One region of the Streptomyces sp. NPDC087300 genome, then DNA from elsewhere that is predicted to be linked to it. Evidence: predicted binding sites of a transcription regulator. Region 1 holds the regulator's gene; each other region holds the start of a gene.
What was found. Region 1 encodes HrcA, which represses chaperone genes, less so after heat shock. Its sites were predicted from a motif close to TTNGCACTCNGNNNNNCNGAGTGCNAA; they were not measured.
Positions count from the first base shown of each region.

Region 2: the regulator HrcA is predicted to act here: its motif matches at 3,320-3,346, upstream of groES (co-chaperone GroES).
Region 3: the regulator HrcA is predicted to act here: its motif matches at 4,320-4,346, upstream of groL (chaperonin GroEL).

Region 1 covers NZ_JBIUYI010000004.1:286,619-293,719, forward strand. The annotation lists gene ACIO9J_RS17060 (DUF3097 domain-containing protein) at 1-472, opposite strand, end outside; gene ACIO9J_RS17065 (MBL fold metallo-hydrolase) at 508-1,251, opposite strand; gene hrcA (heat-inducible transcriptional repressor HrcA) at 1,453-2,469, shown strand; gene dnaJ (molecular chaperone DnaJ) at 2,470-3,606, shown strand; gene ACIO9J_RS17080 (nitronate monooxygenase) at 3,787-4,869, shown strand; gene ACIO9J_RS17085 (16S rRNA (uracil(1498)-N(3))-methyltransferase) at 4,866-5,606, shown strand; gene ACIO9J_RS17090 (hypothetical protein) at 5,790-6,383, shown strand; gene ACIO9J_RS17095 (S41 family peptidase) at 6,466-7,101, shown strand, end outside.
Region 2 covers NZ_JBIUYI010000002.1:2,052-9,152, forward strand. The annotation lists gene ACIO9J_RS05645 (RNA polymerase sigma factor) at 1-539, shown strand, start outside; gene ACIO9J_RS05650 (methyltransferase domain-containing protein) at 658-1,944, opposite strand; gene ACIO9J_RS05655 (polysaccharide deacetylase family protein) at 2,027-2,953, shown strand; gene groES (co-chaperone GroES) at 3,489-3,797, shown strand; gene groL (chaperonin GroEL) at 3,942-5,570, shown strand; gene ACIO9J_RS05670 (hypothetical protein) at 5,650-7,101, shown strand, end outside.
Region 3 covers NZ_JBIUYI010000007.1:18,842-25,942, reverse strand. The annotation lists gene ACIO9J_RS28455 (esterase/lipase family protein) at 1-503, shown strand, start outside; gene ACIO9J_RS28450 (hypothetical protein) at 524-781, opposite strand; gene ACIO9J_RS28445 (alanine/glycine:cation symporter family protein) at 911-2,374, opposite strand; gene groL (chaperonin GroEL) at 2,567-4,192, opposite strand; gene ACIO9J_RS28435 (cold-shock protein) at 4,511-4,714, opposite strand; gene ACIO9J_RS28430 (MoaD/ThiS family protein) at 5,142-5,417, opposite strand; gene thrC (threonine synthase) at 5,510-6,835, opposite strand; SAM riboswitch class I at 6,829-6,963, opposite strand.

The sequences.
Region 1 (7,101 bases):
CCTCGATGCGCAGGTCGTCGCCCCAGACCCGCTCGACGAGTTCGGCGTCGTGGCGGCCCTCCACGTAGATGCGTCCCGCGCGGGCGACCCTGGCCCGCGCCCCGGGTACGGCCACCGATCCTGAGGCGGTGCGTGAGGGACGTACGGGCGGAGCGCCCGCAACCGCGGTGGGGCGGACCAGCGTGATCGTGCGGCCCTCCAGGAGGAAGCCGCGGGGCGCCATCGGGAAGACGCGGTGCTTGCCGAAGCGGTCCTCCAGCGTCACCGTCGGCCCCTCCGCGGTCTTCTCGCAGCGGATCACCGCGCCGCAGAATCCGGTGCTCAGCTCCTCGACCACGAGGCCGGCGTCCGCCGCCACCTCGGGCACGGGCTTCGGCTTCTTCCAGGGGGGAGTGAGATCGGCGGAGTACAGACGGCGCTGCGGGCCCGCAGGGCCCTCGGAGGGGTGGTGGCGGGAGACGGGTGGGCGCATTCTGCCGACGATAAGAAAAGTGACAAGGAGCTCCGCTACGACACGCCGAAGCGGGTCGCCAGTGTGGCGCGCTGCGCACGGACAAAAGCAGCATCCACCACCGCACCGTGCCCCGGCACGTACAGCGCGTCCTCGCCGCCCAGGTCGAGCAGCCGGTCGAGCGCCGCGGGCCACCGGTCGGGTACGGCGTCGGGTCCCGCCTGCGGTTCGCCCGACTCCTCGACCAGGTCGCCGCAGAACACGATCTCCCGGCTCCCGTCGACTCCCGGGACGAGCACCGCGAGATCGTGGCCCGAGTGGCCGGGGCCGACGTCGGCGAGCAGCACCCGCACCCCGCCGCCGAGGTCGAGCGTCCACTCCCCGCACACCAAGTGGTGCGGGCGGACCAGGAGATCGGCCGCCTCGGCCGCCGCGTCCGGGTCCACTCCGTGCCGTACCGCGTCGGCGCGCAGTTCGTCACGGCCCTTGTCGAGGACCGTGTCGATGCCCACCGCCCCGTACACCTCCACGCCCGCGAAGGCCGCGGCCCCCAGGACGTGGTCGAAGTGGGGGTGCGTCAACACGAGGTGCGTGACCCGTCGCCCGTCCCCGATGATCTCCCTGGCGCGGGTCCGCAGCGCCGCGCCCTCGGCCAGGGTCGACCCCGCCTCGATCATGAGAGCCGCGTCGTCGCCGACGACGAGGCCCGCCGTGCAGTCCCAGACCGGCAGGCGGCACCGCCCCACCCGCGGTGCGAGCCGCTCCCAGCCCGCCGCTTCCCATGCCAGCGCCACGTCCATACGGTGACGCTATCCGCACGCGCCGTGTTCGGCAGCCGCTGCCTGACACGCATGCGTGACTTCGGTGGGTCCGCCCTTGCCGGGGCCGTACCTCACGGCCGTACACTGACCTTTCGGTAGCTGGCACTCACCCATGGTGAGTGCCAGGCAAGGGGGCTCGGCGGGGCTCGACGCGACGTACGACAGCTGGAGGTGTGCGCGATGCTCAATGAACGCAGGCTCGAAGTGCTGCGCGCCATCGTCCACGACTACGTAGGCACCGAGGAGCCGGTCGGCTCCAAGGCGCTGACGGAGCGGCACAGTCTCGGGGTCTCTCCCGCGACGGTCCGCAACGACATGGCCGCGCTGGAGGAGGAAGGGTTCATCGCCCAGCCCCACACCAGCGCGGGGCGCATCCCGACGGACAAGGGCTACCGCCTGTTCGTCGACAAGCTCGCGGGCGTCAAGCCGATGACCGCGCCGGAGCGCCGGGCCATCCAGAACTTCCTCGACGGCGCCGTCGACCTCGACGACGTCGTGGGGCGCACGGTGCGGCTGCTCGCGCAGCTGACCCGGCAGGTCGCGGTCGTGCAGTACCCGTCGCTCACGCGGTCGACGGTGCGGCACGTGGAGCTGCTCTCGCTGGCTCCGGCACGGCTGATGCTCGTACTGATCACCGATACCGGCCGGGTCGAGCAGCGCATGATCGACTGCCCGGCGCCGTTCGGCGAGACCTCGCTCGCCGACCTGCGGGCGCGGCTCAACAGCAGGGTCGCGGGACGCCGCTTCGCGGACGTGCCGCAGCTCGTGCAGGACCTGCCCGACGTCTTCGAGGCGGAGGACCGCGGCACCGTCGCGACCGTCCTCTCCACCCTCCTCGAAACGCTCGTGGAGGAGACCGAGGAGCGGCTGATGATCGGCGGAACCGCCAATCTCACCCGCTTCGGACATGACTTTCCCCTCACCATCCGGCCCGTCCTCGAAGCCCTCGAGGAGCAGGTCGTACTCCTCAAGTTGCTTGGTGAGGTGCAGGATTCGGGCATGGCCGTACGGATCGGTCATGAGAACGCCCATGAGGGCCTCAGCTCCACGTCCGTGGTCTCGGTCGGCTACGGTTCGGGCAGCGAGGCAGTAGCCAAACTCGGCGTGGTCGGACCGACCCGCATGGACTATCCGGGAACGATGGGAGCAGTACGCGCAGTGGCACGTTACGTCGGACAGATCCTGGCGGAGTCGTAAGTGGCCACGGACTACTACGCCGTACTCGGCGTGCGCCGCGACGCTTCCCAGGACGAGATCAAGAAGGCCTTCCGGAGGCTGGCGCGCGAGCTTCACCCGGACGTGAATCCGGATCCGAAGACTCAGGAGCGCTTCAAGGAGATCAACGCCGCGTACGAGGTGTTGTCGGACCCGCAGAAGAAGCAGGTCTACGACCTCGGCGGTGACCCGCTGTCCCAGGCGGGCGGCGGCGGTGCGGGCGGTTTCGGGGCCGGTGGCTTCGGCAACTTCTCGGACATCATGGACGCGTTCTTCGGGACGGCGTCGCAGCGTGGCCCCCGGTCGCGCACGCGCCGTGGCCAGGACGCCATGATCCGTCTGGAGATCGACCTCAACGAGGCCGCCTTCGGCACCACCAAGGACATCCAGGTCGACACGGCCGTGGTGTGTACGACCTGTAGCGGGGAAGGCGCCGCTCCCGGCACCTCCGCGCAGACCTGTGACATGTGCCGCGGTCGCGGCGAGGTGTCGCAGGTCACGCGGTCCTTCCTCGGACAGGTCATGACGTCGCGCCCGTGCCCGCAGTGCCAGGGCTTCGGCACGGTCGTGCCCACGCCCTGCCCGGAGTGCGCCGGCGACGGCCGCATCCGGTCGCGCAGGACGCTGACCGTGAAGATCCCCGCGGGCGTCGACAACGGCACGCGGATCCAGCTCGCGGGCGAGGGCGAGGTCGGCCCCGGCGGCGGCCCCGCCGGTGACCTGTACGTGGAGATCCACGAGCTGCCGCACGGCGTCTTCCAGCGCCGCGGCGACGACCTGCACTGCACGGTCACCATCCCGATGACGGCCGCGGCTCTCGGCACGAAGGTGCCGCTGGAGACGCTGGACGGCCTGGAGGAGATCGACATCAGGCCCGGCACCCAGTCCGGGCAGTCGGTGCCGCTGCACGGCCGTGGCGTCACGCATCTGCGGGGCGGCGGCCGCGGTGACCTCATCGTGCACGTCGAGGTCCTGACCCCGACCAAGCTCGATCCCGAGCAGGAGCGGGTGCTGCGGGAGCTTTCGCAGCTGCGGGGCGAGGAGCGGCCCACGGGGCAGTTCCAGCCGGGGCAGCAGGGGCTTTTCTCGCGGCTCAAGGATGCGTTCAACGGGCGGTAGCGCCTGGAGCGGGTTCCTCTGCCCCTCGGCGACGGGTTCTTCCCGTGCCGGGGGGCTTTGCCGTTCTCCGCGGGCCGGTGGGGGCTGGCCGCGCAGTTCCCCGCGCCCCTGACGGGGCGCTGCACGTCGGCGTGCGGGGTGCGATTCGTTGTGGTGTGGGGGACGTGGCACGATGCGGTCATGTCCTCCGCACTGACCGATCTCTGCCGCCATCCGATCGTGCAGGCCCCCATGGCGGGTGGCGCGTCCGGCCCGCAGTTGGCCGCCGCCGTCGCCGAGGCCGGTGGGCTCGGGTTCCTCGCCGCCGGGTACAAGACCGCCGACGGGATGTACCAGGAGATCAAACAGTTGCGGGGGCTCACCTCGAAGCCCTTCGGCGTCAACCTCTTCATGCCGCAGCCCGAGTACGCGGACGCCGCGGCCGTCGACGTGTACCGCAGCCAGCTCGCCGGTGAGGCCACCTGGTACGAGACGCAGCTCGGCGACCCGGACAGCGGGCGTGACGACGGGTACGACGCCAAGCTGGCGATCCTGCTCGACGATCCGGTGCCGCTGGTCTCCTTCACCTTCGGGTGCCCCACCCGCGACGTCTTCGACGCGTTCGCGCGCGTCGGCACCCTGACCGTCGTCACCGTGACCACGCCCGAGGAGGCCCAGACCGCCCAGTGGTCCGGCGCCGACGCCGTCTGCGTGCAGGGCATCGAGGCGGGCGGCCACCAGGGCACCCACCGGGACAACCCGGAGACCGACGGCGCGGGCATCGGACTGCTCGCCCTGATCACGCAGGTCCGCGAGACCGTGCAGATCCCCGTCGTCGCCGCCGGAGGCCTGATGCGCGGCGCGCAGATCGCCGCGGTGCTCGCGGCGGGCGCCGACGCGGCGCAGCTCGGCACGGCCTTCCTCGTCACCCCCGAGTCCGGCGCGAACCCCCTGCACAAGCAGGCCATGACCAACCCGCTGTTCGTGCGGACCGAGCTGACCCGGGCGTTCTCCGGGCGCCCGGCGCGCGGCCTGGTCAACCGCTTCATGCGCGAGCACGGTCCGTACGCCCCCGCCGCCTATCCCCAGGTCCACCACCTCACCAGCGGTCTGCGCAAGGCCGCCGCCAAGGCCGGTGACGCGCAGGGCATGGCGCTCTGGGCCGGGCAGGGCCACCGGCTCGCCCGTGAGGTGCCCGCGGGACAGCTCGTCGAGGTCCTGGTGGCCGAGCTGGCCGAGGCGCGGACCGCGCTGACGTCCACGGCGCAGGAGGAAGAGGCGTGACCGCCCCCGTCTTCGTCGTCGAGCACTTCGACGCGGGCGCCGGCGGACGGTACGTACTGGACGGGCCCGAGGGGCGGCACGCCGTCTCGGTGAAGCGGCTGCGCGCCGGTGAGGACGTCGTCCTGACCGACGGCGCGGGGCGCTGGGCGGACTGCGTGGTCCTCGACACCGAGGGCAAGGACCGGCTCGTGGTGAAGATGGACTCCTACTCCGAGGAGCCCCCGGAGTCGCCCCGCGTCACCGTCGTACAGGCGCTGCCCAAGGGCGACCGCGGCGAGCTGGCCGTGGAGACCATGACGGAGACCGGCGTGGACGCGGTGGTGCCGTGGGCCGCGTCGCGCTGCATCACGCAGTGGAAGGGCGAGCGCGGTCTCAAGGCCCTCGCCAAGTGGCGGGCCACCGCGCGCGAGGCGGGCAAGCAGTCGCGCCGGGTGCGCTTCCCCGAGGTGCTGGAGGCGGCGTCCACCAAACAGGTCGCCGCGCTGCTCGCCGACGCCGACTTCGCCGCCGTCCTGCACGAGGAGGGCAGCGAGCCGCTGGCCACCGCGGAACTCCCGGCGAGCGGGCACATCGTCCTGGTGGTCGGGCCCGAAGGGGGCGTGTCCCCGGACGAGTTGGCGGCCTTCGCCGCGGCGGGCGCGAAGCCCTACCGGCTCGGCCGCAGCGTGCTGCGCACGTCCACCGCGGGCACCGCCGCGACCGCGCTGCTGCTCGGGCGCACGGGCCGCTGGTCCTGACCGGTTCTCGCGCGCGGGGGTTGAGCCGGTTCCGGCCCCGCCAACGCCCTTGCCCGGGTGGACAGATGGCCGCAAGAGGTCTACCGCGTCGGCGCGTACGGTGGCACTCTGCCGCCTATGGGGGCATTGAGGCGGTTAAGCGGCAGGGGTGTACGGAAGCGGCGTGCACGGGTTCTGTACGCCGTGGCGCTCGGCGGTGCGGCCGCGCTCGGCGTCACCGCGTGCGATCCCGTGGACGGGCAGCTGAACACCTCGGCGGTCGCGCTCACCACGGACGAGATGGGCACCAAGGAGCTGGAGCGGCAGCACGCCGACGTGTCGTGGCTCAGCTGCAACGGCAGGTTCGAGGGCCGTGTCACGCCGCGCAGCGGTGAGCCGACGAAGAAGGCCGTGGTGGAGGTGGACTGCCAGGGCGAGACCAAGGACGGCAAGGACATCACCATCAAGGGCAAGGTGCACGACGTCGTCGACGGCGCCTGCGTCCGCGGCAGTCTCACCGCCAAGATCGACGGCAAGCAGTGGTTCCGCGTCGACGTCCTCGGCAACTGCGCCTCAGGGAACGGCAACGGCAACGGCAACGGCAACGGCGGGAACAACGGCGGGAACAACGGCGGGAACAACGGCGGGGGCGGGCACGGCAAGCTCTCCAACCCGCCCGTCTCGCACCAGCCGCCGCCCTCCCACGAGAACCCTCAGCCGGGACCCACCACCACCGTCACCGTGACCGCCACCGCCCCGCCGCCCGAGCCGACCTGCACCTGCCTGCCGGGCAAATGAGACCGGGCACCGGACGCGCGGCCCCCGGCCAAGTGATCAAAACCGCTGCCGGGCCGCCCGGAGCCTGCCTAGGCTGGACGCCGTGACACAGGCAGCGCACTCCGCGTATCTCCGGTATCCGCACATCCACGGCGAGTTGACCGCGTTCACGGCTGAGGACGACGTCTGGGTCGCCCCCCTCGACGGCGGCCGCGCCTGGCGCGTCAGCGCCGACAACATGCCCGTGAACCACCCCAGGATCTCCCCGGACGGCACGACCGTCGCCTGGACCTCCACCCGCGACGGGGCGCCCGAGGTGCTCGTCGCGCCCGTCGACGGCGGACCCGCCGAGCGGCTGACGTACTGGGGCAGTTGGAAGACCGCCGTGCGCGGCTGGACGCCCGGCGGGCAGGTCCTCGCGGTCACCTCGGCGGGCCAGGCGTCGATGCGCCGCACCTGGGCGCGCGCCGTGCCGCTCGACGGCGGACCCGCGGCCACCCTGCCGTACGGCGTCGTGGGCGATGTCGCGCACGGCCCCGGCGGCGAGGTGCTGCTGCTCTCCGCGCCGATGGGACGCGAGGCCGCCTGGTGGAAGCGGTACCGGGGCGGCACCGCGGGCAAGTTGTGGATCCGCACGCCCGGCGGGGAGACCCGGGGGCCCGACGGTGACCAGGAGCCGTCCTTCGTACGGCTCCACGAGGAGATCGAAGGGAACATCGAGTACCCGCTGTGGGTGGGG
Region 2 (7,101 bases), on a different contig from region 1:
TCGCCGCGCTGTTGGAGCTCCAGGCGTCCCGCTCGGCGGCGCGGACGGGCCCCGCGGGCGAGCCGGTGCTGCTCGAGGACCAGAGCAGGGCCCGCTGGAACCAGATGCTGATCCGGCGCGGTTACGCCGCGCTGACCCGCGCGCAGGCCACCTCCACCGGCGCCCTCGGCCCCTACGGGCTGCAGGCCGCGATCGCCGCGTGTCACGCCCACGCGGCTACGTACGAGGAGACCGACTGGCAGCAGATCGCCGTGCTCTACGGCCTGCTGGCTGCCCGCACCCCGTCACCGGTGGTCGAACTGAACCGTGCAGTCGCGGTGTCCCGGGCCGAGGGGCCCGAGGCGGGGCTGGCCCTGGTCGACGCGCTTTCCGGTGAACCGGCGTTGCGTGAGTACCACTTGCTGCCCAGTGTGCGGGGGGATCTGCTGGTGCGGCTTGGCCGTTCGGCCGAGGCGCGGGTGGAGTTCGAGCGGGCGGCCTCGCTTGCGCGCAATGTGCGGGAGCGGGAGTTGCTTTTGGTGCGGGCCGCCGGGTGCTGAGGTCTTTTCGGGCCGGTTCGGACTCTGCGGGCTCGCTGTGGCTGGTCGCGCAGCTCCCCGCGCCCCTTACGGGGCACTCAGCCCTGCGGCCCTTACGGGGCACTCAGTCCTGCGCCTCTTACAGGGCCGGGTGGCCGATCAGCATCGTCGGGGCGCCTGCCACCCGGGTCATGAAGACCGTCGCCGCGTTCTTCCCTTGCGGCTTCACCTTGCGGCGCAGTTCCTCCGGTTCCACCGCCGAGCCGCGCTTCTTCACGGTCAGGATCCCGACCTCCCGCTCCCGCAGCAGCGCCTTCAACTTCTTCACGCCGAAGGGGAGTTGGTCGGTGATCTCGTACGCCACCGCGTACGGGGTCGGGTGCAGTGCGTCGGACGTGACGTACGCGATGGTCTCGTCGATCAGCCCGCCCTCGACCCGCGCGGCCACCTCCGCCACCAGGTGCGCGCGGATGACCGCGCCGTCCGGCTCGTACAGATAGCGCCCCACGGGCCGTACCTCGGGGTCCGGCAGCATCGCGTCGAGCGAGGACCACAGGCTCGCGCCGCCGGGCAGCAGCGTCGCGCGGTGCGAGGCGGCGGCGTCCGTGCCGAACCACAGCACCGCCTCCTTCACGTCGCCGCCGTCCGAGATCCACTCCGCCCCCGCCTCGGCGGGTACCGCCTCGTGCGGGATGCCCGGCGCGATCTTCAGCGCGGCGAGCGGCGCCTTCAGCGCGGCGGTGACCGCCCAGGACAGCGGCGGCGAGTACGCCTCGGGGTCGAAGATCCGCCCGCCCGTCGCCCGGCCACCACCCCTGGCCGACGCGCTGCGCGCGGCTCCTCCTCTCGCGCCCCGGCGCGCCGGGTCCACGAAGACCGCGTCGTACGCCGACGTGTCGACCTCGGTGACATCCGCCTCGCGGACCTCGATCAGGTCGGTGAGCCCCAGCGCCTCGGCGTTGGCGCGGGCGACCGCGCAGGTCAGCGGGTCCCGGTCGACGGCGAGCACGGAGATGCCGGCCCGCGCGAGGGCGATCGCGTCGCCGCCGATGCCGCAGCAGAGGTCGGCGAGGGACCGGACGCCGAGCGCCCTGAAGCTCTCGGCGCGGTGCCCGGCGACGGAGGCACGGGTGGACTGCTCGACGCCGTTGGGCGTGAAGAACATCCGGGCCGCGTCCGCCGCGCCGAACTTCGCCGCGGCCCGCTGCCGCAGCCGCGCCTGCGCGAGGGCGGCCGACACCAGCGGGGCGGGATGGTCGCGGCGCAGCCGGGTCGCGGCGGCGAGTTCCTGCGCGGGCGCCACCTCCCGTACCTCGTCGAGCAGGGCCAGGCCCGCGTCGGTGCGCAGGGCGGCGAAGGCGGCGAGGGGGTCGCCGAGGTCGGTCTCGTGGCCGCTCGGCGTGTTCGGGTCGTTCACCTGCCCCATTGTGGGCCAGTCGGTGGATGGTGCGCGGCCGGCGGCGGTGTCGGCCGGTCGACAGGGCCTTGAGCTGCGAGGATCCGGCGCCATGCAACTAGTACGACAAAAGGAAGAATCCGCCAGAAGACGGAAGAATCAGGCTCGCGCAGCGGCCGCCGCGATCACGGTCGTCGCGATCGCGTCGGGCTGTACCGCCGGGGGCGGCTCCGACACCGCCGAACCGGCCCACGGACAGCAGCCGCTCCAGGCCCCGCCCGCCCGCGCCCTGGACTCCTACGCCCAGCGGCTCGGCGTCGCCCAGGCCGCGCGGGCCGCCGCGGCCAAGCGGTGGGGCCTGGCGAAGACCCCGCTCGCGGCGCCCCCGGCCCCCGCGACGAAGCCCCGCCTCACCACCCGCAAGGGCTTCGAGGTCAAGGGCCAGTCGAGCCTGCCGCCCGTCTTCACGACGATCCCGACCAAGGAGAAGGTCGTCTTCCTCACCATCGACGACGGCGCCGAGAAGGACCCGGCGCTGCTGAGGATGATGAGCGACCTGAAGATCCCGTACACCGCGTTCCTCAGCGACTACCTGGTCAAGGAGGACTACGCGTACTTCAAGAAGATGCAGTCGCGCGGCGTCACCCTGAACAACCACACCCTCAACCACCGCTATCTGCCCGGACTCTCGTACGAGGCGCAGCGCCGTGAGATCTGCGGCATGCAGGACGTCATCGCGAAGCACTACGGCAAGCGGCCCGAGCTCTTCCGCCCGCCCTACGGCAACTACAACCAGGACTCCCTGCGCGCCGCCAAGTCCTGCGGCGTCAAGGCGGTCCCGCTGTGGGCGTCGGAGGCGTTCGCCGACCACATGGAGTGGCGCGAGTGGGACCGGGACCTGCATCCCGGCGACATCATCCTCACGCACTTCCGGGGCCGCGCGGACTGGAAGGGCACGATGCCCGACATGGTCCGCAAGGTCATGAAGACGGTCACGGACAAGGGGTACGCGGTGGCCAGGCTGGAGGACTACCTGTGACCCCCCGGGCGCGAGCGCGCCGCCGCCTCCTCGCCGGGGCCCTGCTGTGCGGCGTACTCGCGCCCACGCTCCTCACGGGCTGCGCGGAATCGGTCGACCCGATCGAACGCCTGGGCAGAAAGGCGGCCCAGAAGGTCCCGAAACGAAAGCCGACGGGCCAGGCGGGCCCAGTGCCCCGCTGTGGGCAGGCGTTCCGCAAGGCGGAACCGGTGGGCACAGCCCCCGGCGCGGAGGAGCGAAAAACGAGGCAGGGTGACGTCGCGGAAAGGGAACCCCACCGGGGCGAGGCCCGTTGCCCTGACAGGGGCACCCCCACGCCAACCCCGTCGGGGAGCACCCCAACCCGCTAAAGCCAGGCGCAGCCGATTGGCACTCCGCTTGACCGAGTGCTAATCCCCGTCCTAGTCTCGCTTCTGGCACTCCCCGTTGGAGAGTGCCAACAGCGACGGGCAGGTCCGGCACCCGCGACGACGGATCCACCTGGTCGCCACCCAGACTGTTAACCCCGTAGATCTCCGAAGGGGGAGACCGGATCGTGACGACCGCAAGCTCCAAGGTTGCCATCAAGCCGCTCGAGGACCGCATCGTGGTCCAGCCGCTCGACGCCGAGCAGACCACGGCCTCCGGCCTGGTCATTCCGGACACCGCCAAGGAGAAGCCCCAGGAGGGCGTCGTCCTGGCCGTGGGCCCGGGCCGCTTCGAGAACGGCGAGCGTCTGCCGCTCGACGTGAAGACCGGCGACATCGTGCTGTACAGCAAGTACGGCGGCACCGAGGTGAAGTACAACGGCGAGGAGTACCTCGTCCTCTCGGCTCGCGACGTGCTCGCGATCGTCGAGAAGTAGTTCACCCGAAGCAGAAGCACTGCTTTGAGCTGCGCCCCTGGTCACCCAGCTGATGCCGGGCGGCGAGGGGCGCAGTTCGTTGCTGAACATTCCGGGGGATCCCCCCGGACCCCCCTGAGTTTTCGAGAGGGCTGAACCGCTCCCATGGCGAAGATCCTGAAGTTCGACGAGGACGCCCGTCGCGCCCTTGAGCGCGGCGTCAACAAGCTTGCCGACACGGTGAAGGTGACGATCGGCCCCCGCGGCCGCAACGTCGTCATCGACAAGAAGTTCGGCGCCCCGACCATCACCAACGACGGCGTCACCATCGCCCGTGAGGTCGAGGTCGAGGACCCGTACGAGAACCTCGGCGCCCAGCTGGTGAAGGAGGTGGCGACCAAGACCAACGACATCGCTGGTGACGGCACCACCACCGCCACCGTGCTCGCCCAGGCCCTGGTCAAGGAAGGTCTGCGCAACGTAGCCGCCGGCGCCTCCCCGGCCGCCCTGAAGAAGGGCATCGACGCCGCCGTCGCGGCCGTCTCCGAGGAGCTCCTCGCCACCGCCCGTCCGATCGACGACAAGGCCGACATCGCGGCCGTCGCCGGTCTGTCGGCCCAGGACCCGCAGGTCGGCGAGCTCATCGCCGAGGCGATGGACAAGGTCGGCAAGGACGGTGTCATCACCGTCGAGGAGTCCAACACCTTCGGCCTGGAGCTCGACTTCACCGAGGGCATGGCCTTCGACAAGGGCTACCTGTCGCCGTACATGGTGTCCGACCAGGAGCGTATGGAGGCCGTCCTCGACGACCCGTACATCCTGATCCACCAGGGCAAGATCTCCTCCATCCAGGACCTCCTGCCGCTGCTCGAGAAGGTCATCCAGGCCAACGCCTCGAAGCCGCTCCTGATCATCGCCGAGGACGTCGAGGGCGAGGCCCTGTCGACCCTGGTCGTGAACAAGATCCGCGGCACCTTCAACGCCGTCGCGGTGAAGGCCCCCGGCTTCGGCGACCGCCGCAAGGCCATGCTCGGTGACATCGCCACCCTCACCGGCGGCACCGTCATCGCCGAAGAGGTCGGCCTCAAGATCGACCAGGTCGGTCTCGACGTGCTCGGCACCGCCCGCCGCGTGACCATCACCAAGGACGACACGACGATCGTCGACGGCGGTGGCAACAAGACCGAGGTCGAGGGCCGCGTCGCCCAGATCAAGGCCGAGATCGACGCCACGGACTCCGACTGGGACCGCGAGAAGCTCCAGGAGCGCCTCGCGAAGCTGGCCGGCGGCGTGTGCGTGATCAAGGTCGGCGCCGCCACCGAGGTGGAGCTGAAGGAGAAGAAGCACCGTCTGGAGGACGCCATCTCCGCGACCCGCGCCGCGGTCGAGGAGGGCATCGTCTCCGGTGGTGGCTCCGCTCTGGTGCACGCCGTCAAGGTCCTCGAGGGCAACCTCGGCAAGGAGGGCGACGAGGCCACCGGTGTCGCCGTCGTCCGCCGCGCCGCCGTCGAGCCGCTGCGCTGGATCGCCGAGAACGCCGGCCTCGAGGGCTACGTCATCACCTCGAAGGTCGCCGAGCTCGACAAGGGCTTCGGCTTCAACGCCGCGACCGGTGAGTACGGCGACCTGGTGAAGGCCGGTCTCCTCGACCCGGTCAAGGTCACCCGCTCCGCCCTGGAGAACGCCGCGTCCATCGCGTCGCTGCTCCTCACGACCGAGACCCTGGTCGTCGAGAAGCCGGCCGAGGAAGAGGCCGAGGCCGGGCACGGCCACGGTCACGGTCACTCGCACTGAGGCACGAGCTTCCCGGAAAGCCCCCTGTTCCCCTCGGGAACAGGGGGCTTTCCCCATGCCGGTTTGGCACGATGGCGCCATGCGGGTGCGGGGGGATCGCGCGGTGGCGATCAGGGGAGACGCAGACGTCGTCGTCACGGGCGACCACAGTCCGGTGACCCTGGTCCCCCGGGCGCGCTCGGCGTACTGGGAGCAGGTCAAGCGCATCGTGCCGCCTCGATGCGCCGGGCGCGAGAGCGAGTTGGCGGCGCTCGCCGACATCTGCCGCGCGGCCGACGGGCCGTCCCACACCTGGCTGCGCGGCGGGGCCTGGGCGGGCAAGACCGGGCTCCTGTCCTGGTTCGCGCTGCACCCGCCGCCCGGGGTGCGGATCGTGCCCTTCTTCGTCACGGCCCACTACGGCGCGTACAACGGCGTCGCCGCCTACGTCGAGATCGTCATGGAACAACTCGCCGAACTCGTCGGCGAGAGCCTGCCCGCCCACCTCACCGCCGCGGGCCGCGAGACCCAACTGCTGCGCCTGTACGCGGAAGCCGCCCACGCCTGCGCCGCACGGGGCGAACGCCTGGTCCTCCTGGTCGACGGCCTCGACGAGGACTGCGACGCGACCACGGGACCGGCGGCCCACAGCATCGCGAGCCTGCTCCCGGCCGCCCCGCGCGCGGGCATGCGGATCCTGGTGTCGAGCCGCGACAACCTGCCGCTGCCCACCGACGTGCCGGAGGGGCACCCGCTGCGCGCCCCCGCCGCCGAGTGGCCCCTGACGGACTCGCCGCACGCCCAGGTGGTCCGTGCACAGGCCGAGCGCGAACTGAACCGGCTGCTCGCCGATTCCGAGGAAGCCGATCTGCTGGGTCTGGTCACCGCGGCCCGCGGCGGGCTCACCGTCGCCGACCTGGCGGCGCTGACCGGCAGGTCCCCCTACTGGGTGAAGGACACCCTGCGTACGCGCGCGGGCCGCAGCTTCGCGGTGCGCGAGGGAGCCTGCCTCCTCGCCCACGAAGCGCTGGACGCCATGGCCCTTGAGGTGCTCGAAGGGCCCGCACTGGACGGATACCGGCTGCGGCTGCACGCCTGGGCCGACGACTGGCGCGCCCGCGGCTGGCCGCCGGAGACGCCCGCCTACCTGCTGCGCGGCTACTTCCGGATGCTCCAGCGCGACGGCGACCGGGCACGCGTGGTGCGCTGCGCGCTGGACGAGGCCAGGCACGACCGGATGCTCGCGGTGACCGGAGCCGATGCGTCCGCCATGGCGGAACTGGACGCCGCGGAGCGCCGGCTCATCGCTTCGGACGACCCGGACACCCTGCTCCCGCTGTTCCGGCTGGACATCCACCGCGACAGGATCCGGGGCAGGAGCCACGGCCGTACGGAGACGCTCGCCTGGGCCTGGGCCGCGCTCGGACAGCCGTCGCGCGCGGAGGCCGTGGCGCGCGGCCTGACATCCCCGGTGTTCGTGCGGCCCGCGCTCGCCCGGGTGGCGGAGGAGCTGGCCCGGCAGGGCCACACCGAGCGTGCCACGGCACTGGCG
Region 3 (7,101 bases), on a different contig from region 1:
CCCGCAAGATCGGCGTCGCCAACGGCGTGCGGACCGGCGAGAACAACGGCATCCGCCCCGGCGAACTCGCCTTCCACGGCAGGGGCCTGGCCATCACCGGCACCCATCTGCACACCCAGTCGGCGGGCGAGGACCAACTCGTCGCCCAGCTGCGGGTGGTGACCCTGCGCAGGCCGCGCGTGCACACCTCGGGGCTGCCCGAGATCGACGGCGCGCCCGGCGGCACCCTGGAGGGCTTCGGCATCCTCGCCGACGAGCTGAACGAGATCCCCGCGTTCATCGGCCTCGGCGCGACGGCCGACATCCGCGAGCACTGCTTCGTACCGACGGTCAGCGCGATCGCCCTGCGCGACGTCGACAGCCACGAGAAGCTGTACGAGCCGGTCACGGCGGCCGACGAGGAGGCGAGCGAGCTCGACGAGTTCCTGTGCGCCTCGCACAACGAGGGCCACACCCTGGTCACCCGTGAGCTCGGCTCCTGGATCCTGGACCGGCTGCCGTAACCCAACTCCCTAAGGAGTTGCTACGGGGTCGTGAACAGCCACCACTGGTCCGTGCCGTTCTGCGAGCAGAAGAACGACTGCCACTGCCCGGCCTGCTGGCCGTTGTTGCCCGCGACCCAGCAGGATTCGAAGATGGCGTACGGGCCGTACACGCCCTGCACGCGTTCGGTGGCCGCCGGGGGCGCGGCGGCCACCGAAGGTCCCGCCGTCGCCAGAAGTCCGGCGGCGGCCGTCATGACGGCGGCGGCGAGCATGAGTCCGCTCCTGCGCATGCGCATGGTGTCTCCCTACGAGAGGAGTCGGGCCGGACCCCGTCCGGGCCGGCCTCCCCTCACAGGTACCGGGGCCGGACCGGCCCCGACCAGGCAGAAGACGGTCCGTCACCCGTGTGAGCTAGGAAGAATCGATCAGTCTCGGGGGCGTGCGCCGGAGACCGCGCGGTCCGCCGTGGCGCGGTCGGGCTCCCAGCACTGCACGCCGCGCAGGCCCGGCATCCGGTCGCGCGTGAACACCGGGTCGAGGCCCGCGCGGCGCTGTGCCAGATAGTCGTCGAGCAGCCGGAAGGCGATCGTGGAGAGCGGGATGATCGCGAGCAGGTTGACCAGTGCCATGAAGCCCATGAAGACGTCCGCGACGTTCCACACCACGCTGACCGAGCCGAGCGCGCCGAGGAAGACGGTGGCGAGGACGAGCGCGCGGTAGGAGGGCAGCACCCAGCGCTTGCGCGTCATGAACTGGATGTTGGACTCGCCGTAGTAGTAGTTGCCGATCATCGAGCTGAAGGCGAGCAGGAAGACGACGACGGTCAGGACGTGACCGGCCCAGCCGCCCAGGCTCTCGGTCATCGTGGACTGCGTGAGGTCCGCGCTCTGGCGCCCGGACAGCTCCGGGTTGGCGGTCAGGATGATGAAGGCGGTCATCGAGCAGACGAGCAGCGTGTCGAAGAAGACGCCGAGCGACTGCACCAGGCCCTGCTTGACCGGGTGCGAGACCTCGGCGGTGGCGCCCGCGTTGGGCGCCGATCCCAGGCCCGCCTCGTTGGAGAACATGCCGCGCCTGATGCCCTGCTGGATCGCCGCGCCGATGCCGCCCGCGGCCAGCTCGCGCACCCCGAAGGCGCCGCCCACGATGTCGGCGAACACCCGCGGCACATCGGCGATGTTGAGCAGCACGACGGCCGTGCCGAGCAGCAGATAGACGACGGCCATGACCGGCACGAGCACGGTGGTGACCGCGCTGATCCTGCGTACGCCGCCGAAGACGGCGAGGCCGAGCAGCACGGCGAGGAGCAGGCCCACCAGGGGTGCGAACCACTCGGCCTCGCCGGTGCCCATGGATCCGGTGGCGACGGAGGTGATGGTGTTGGACTGCACGGCGTTGAAGACGAAGCCGAAGGTCACGGTGATGGTGACGGCGAACAGCACGCCCAGCCAGCGCTTGTTGAGCGCGCGCTGCATGTAGTAGGCGGGCCCGCCCCGGTAGGCGCCGCTGGCGTTGCGCACCTTGTAGAGCTGCGCGAGGGCGGACTCGACGAACGCGGACGCGGCGCCGATGACGGCCATCACCCACATCCAGAACACGGCGCCCGCGCCGCCCAGGGTGATGGCGGTGGCGACGCCCGCGATGTTGCCGGTGCCGACGCGCGCCGCGGCGGAGATGGTGAAGGCGCCGAACGACGACACCTGCTTGCGGCCGTCGGCCCGCTCCGGGGTCTTCTCGCGCACGACGCGGAACATCTCGGGGAGCAGCCGCAGCTGCACGGCCCTGGACCGCACGGTGAACCAGAGGCCCGCGCCCACGACGAGCGGGATCAGGAGGTAGGTCCACAGGTGGTCGTTCACTTGCAGGATGAAGGAGTCCAGGGAGTTCACGGGCAAAAGTCTCGCCCGGGACAAAAGACCCGGGCCAGGGACTTAAGTCCTTGGTAAACGGTGAGCAAAGGCACGATGGCGCGCAGCCGGACACGCCGAAGGGGCGACACCCTCCGTGAGGAGAGTGCCGCCCCTTCGTACGAGCTACGCGTACGAACCGCTACGCGCTCAGGACAGCCGATCCGCGAGGGATCAGAAGTCCATGTCACCGCCCGGCATGCCGCCGCCGGCCGGGGCAGCGCCCGCCTTCTCCGGCTTGTCGGCGATGACGGCCTCGGTGGTGAGGAACAGCGCGGCGATGGACGCGGCGTTCTGCAGGGCGGAACGCGTGACCTTCGCCGGGTCGAGGATGCCCTCGGCGATCATGTCGACGTACTCACCGGTCGCGGCGTTGAGGCCGTGGCCGACGGTCAGGTTGCGCACCTTCTCGACGACGACGCCACCCTCAAGGCCGGCGTTGACGGCGATCTGCTTCAGCGGGGCCTCCAGGGCCAGCTTCACAGCGGCGGCACCGGTGGCCTCGTCACCCTCGAGCTCAAGCTTCTCGAAGACGGCGGCGGCCTGGATGAGGGCCACGCCACCACCGGCGACGATGCCCTCTTCGACGGCGGCCTTCGCGTTGCGAACGGCGTCCTCGATGCGGTGCTTGCGCTCCTTGAGCTCGACCTCGGTCGCGGCACCGGCCTTGATGACCGCAACACCGCCGGCGAGCTTCGCCAGGCGCTCCTGCAGCTTCTCGCGGTCGTAGTCGCTGTCCGAGTTCTCGATCTCGGCGCGGATCTGGTTGACGCGGCCCTGGACCTGGTCGCTGTCACCGGAGCCGTCGACGATGGTCGTCTCGTCCTTGGTGATGACGACCTTGCGGGCGCGGCCGAGCAGGTCGAGACCGGCGTTCTCCAGCTTGAGGCCGACCTCCTCGGAGATGACGGTGCCACCGGTGAGGATGGCGATGTCGCCGAGCATGGCCTTGCGGCGGTCACCGAAGCCGGGGGCCTTGACGGCGACGGACTTGAAGGTGCCACGGATCTTGTTGACGACCAGGGTCGACAGGGCCTCGCCCTCGACGTCCTCGGCGATGATCAGCAGCGGCTTGCCGGACTGCATGACCTTCTCGAGGAGCGGAAGGAGGTCCTTCACGTTCGAGATCTTCGAGTTGACGATCAGGATGTACGGGTCGTCGAGCGACGCCTCCATACGCTCCATGTCGGTGGCGAAGTACGCCGAGATGTAGCCCTTGTCGAAGCGCATGCCCTCGGTGAGCTCAAGCTCCAGACCGAAGGTCTGCGACTCCTCGACGGTGATGACGCCTTCCTTGCCGACCTTGTCCATCGCCTCGGCGATGAGCTCGCCGATCTGGGTGTCGGCGGCGGAGATGGAGGCCGTGGAAGCGATCTGCTCCTTGGTCTCGACATCCTTCGCCTGCTCAAGCAGGGCGCCCGAGACGGCCTCGACGGCCTTCTCGATGCCGCGCTTGAGGGCCATCGGGTTGGCACCGGCGGCCACGTTGCGCAGACCCTCGCGCACCAGGGCCTGGGCCAGGACGGTCGCGGTCGTCGTGCCGTCACCGGCGACGTCGTCCGTCTTCTTCGCGACCTCCTTGACCAGCTCGGCGCCGATCTTCTCGTACGGGTCCTCGAGCTCGATCTCCTTGGCGATGGAAACACCATCGTTGGTGATCGTGGGGGCACCCCACTTCTTCTCGAGGACGACGTTGCGACCCTTGGGGCCCAGGGTCACCTTGACGGCGTCGGCGAGCTGGTTCATGCCGCGCTCGAGGCCGCGCCGTGCCTCCTCGTCGAACGCGATGATCTTGGCCATGTGAAGTGGTCCTCCCGGACAGGGGTGGAAAAATCTGGACCGTACTGGCGCCCGCGACGGACGGCCTGCAGCCCTTGTGGTTCCTTGCCCCACCCGGCCTGCGGACCTCACCGGCCCGATCCAAGTTCTGTCACTCTCACTCGTAGAGTGCTAAGCCCAATGATTAGCACTCGACCCCTGCGAGTGCAAGCGCCTCTCACGGATCCCGGACAGGCTCAGAGCTGCCCACCGGAGCGTCCGGGCACACACGAGGGGCTCGTATCCCTCTCGGGATACGAGCCCCTCGCGATGCTTGCTTCGGTGGTCGGTCGCGCCGAGCTAGACGGCGAGTTTGACCATGTCCGCCTGCGGACCCTTCTGGCCCTGCGAGATCTCGAATTCGACTCGCTGACCTTCTTCAAGGGTGCGGTACCCGTCCATCTGGATCGCGCTGTAGTGGACGAAAACATCCGCACCACCGTCGACCGCGATGAAGCCGTACCCCTTCTCCGCGTTGAACCACTTGACGGTGCCCTGAGCCATGCCTAACTCCCCTATTACTGGCCCTTGCACAGGACCGCACTTCGCGGACCCGGGTCAGACCTCCACCACCCATTGGAGATGGGGGTGTGCGCCGGAACGCGTCGACCGCCGCTGAATGTATCTGTCCAACTGCCGTCTGCAACAGGTCAATCGGACGAGAATTCTGGGCACGCACGATCGGAAATATCAGGAGAATTTGCCGGAACTCAGGGCAAGTCGGGCCAGGCAAAAGCCACAAAGGGCCCAGATGGACAGCGCGCTTTGGCTACTTCTTGTCGGCTCCAGGCCGACTTCGTATATGCGCTCGGCACTAACGGCGAAGCACTGTTCCCAACTGTACCGCGCTCAACCATGCAGAATTGCCCCCTCCGTTTCTCTCACGGAGGGGGCAATTCGGATGACGCGGCGTGCTCTTGCCTGCGGAAGCTCAGCCTCCGGCGACCGCCGGAATGATCGAGACGCCGGCGCCGTCCGGCGTGGCCGTCTCCAGACCCTGCTCGAAACGGACGTCGTCGTCGTTCACATAGACATTCACAAAACGACGCAGCTTGCCCTGATCGTCGAGGACGCGGGCGGCGATGCCGGTGTGGTTCTTCTCCAGATCGGCGATGACCTCACCCAGCGTCACCCCCTCGGCGACGACCTCGGCCTTGCCGCCGGTGTAGGTGCGAAGAATGGTCGGAATACGAACACTGACGCTCATGGAATTCACCTCTGGGGTACGGGGGACGCCCCTGAAAGGGGCGCGGGGAACTGCGCGACCAGCCACGACCGGCCCGCGGGGAAGCTACGAGCTCAGCCGGCCAGACCCGCGGAGCGAAACGCCTCAAGGCTCGGCTTGATCGTGGCGGTCGCCTGCGACGTCTCGGCGACGGCGTCGAGCGTCTTCAGGCCGTCCCCGGTGTTGAGCACGACCGTGGTCAGGGAGGGATCGATGAGCCCCGCCTCGACCAGCTTCTTCGTGACGCCGACCGTCACCCCGCCCGCCGTCTCGGCGAAGATGCCCTCGGTCCGCGCGAGGAGCTTGATCGCTTCGACGACCTGCTCGTCGTTCACGTCCTCCACCGCGCCACCGGTACGGCGCGCGATGTCCAGGACGTAGGGACCGTCGGCCGGGTTGCCGATGGCCAGCGACTTGGCGATGGTGTTCGGCTTCTGCGGGCGTACGACGTCGTGTCCCGCCTTGAACGCGGCGGAGACCGGCGAGCAGCCCTCGGCCTGCGCGCCGAAGATCTTGTAGGGCTTGTCCTCGACCAGGCCGAGCGCGATGAGCTCCTTCAGCCCCTTGTCGATCTTCGTGAGCTGCGATCCGGAGGCGATCGGAATGACCAGCTGGTCGGGCAGGACCCAGCCGAGCTGCTCGCAGATCTCGTACGCCAGGGTCTTGGAGCCCTCGCCGTAGTACGGCCGCAGGTTCACGTTGACGAAGCCCCAGCCCTCGCCCAGCGGGTCGCCGATGAGCTCGGAGCAGAAGCGGTTCACGTCGTCGTAGTTGCCCTCGATGCCGACGAGCTCGCCGCCGTAGACCGCGGCCATGACGACCTTGCCCTGCTCCAGGTCGTGCGGGATGAACACGCAGGAGCGGAATCCGGCGCGGGCCGCGGCGGCGCCGACGGCGCCCGCGAGGTTGCCGGTGGAGGAGCAGGAAAGGGTGGTGAAGCCGAAGGCGCGCGCCGCTTCGAGCGCCTGCGCGACGACTCGGTCCTTGAAGGAGTGGGTCGGATTGCCCGAGTCGTCCTTGACGAACAACTTGCCCTGTTCGACGCCGAGTTCGGCGGCGAGGTTGTCGGCCTCGACGAGCTTGGTCCAACCGGGGTTGAGGTTCGGCTTCTCGGCCACGTCGGCGGGGACGGGCAGCAGCGGGGCGTAGCGCCAGATGTTGGCGGGGCCGGCCTCGATGCGGGCGCGGAGGGCTTCGGGGTCACCGAGCGGCAGGTCGTAGGCGACTTCGAGGGGGCCGAAACACTCGACGCAGGCGAAGATCGGTCCGAGCGGGAACTTGGTGCCGCACTCCCGGCACGCAAGGCCCGATGCGGGGCCGAGGTCTACGGGGGCGGGGGTGGTGGTGCTTTCGGTGGCGACGGTCTGCACAGCCATGGAGGCGAGGCCCTTTCTCCTCATCTTCCTCGCGACGCATCTCGCCGCGAGACGGAATTGGCACCTTCCCCACCGAGACCTCGCGTGCGCGGTCGGCGGGATGGTTGCCGGGGCTTCAACGGGCCGTATCCCTCTGCCCCTCTGGATGAGCGGTATTCGATTATGGGTTTCAGTTGTCGATCTCAACGGGGCGGTGACCCCGACATGCGATGGTCACCGGCGTTGTTCAAGACTGTAACCGAAGCCCCGGACCCTTGAGATAGTCGTCCGTACCGCGAGATGGATCACAT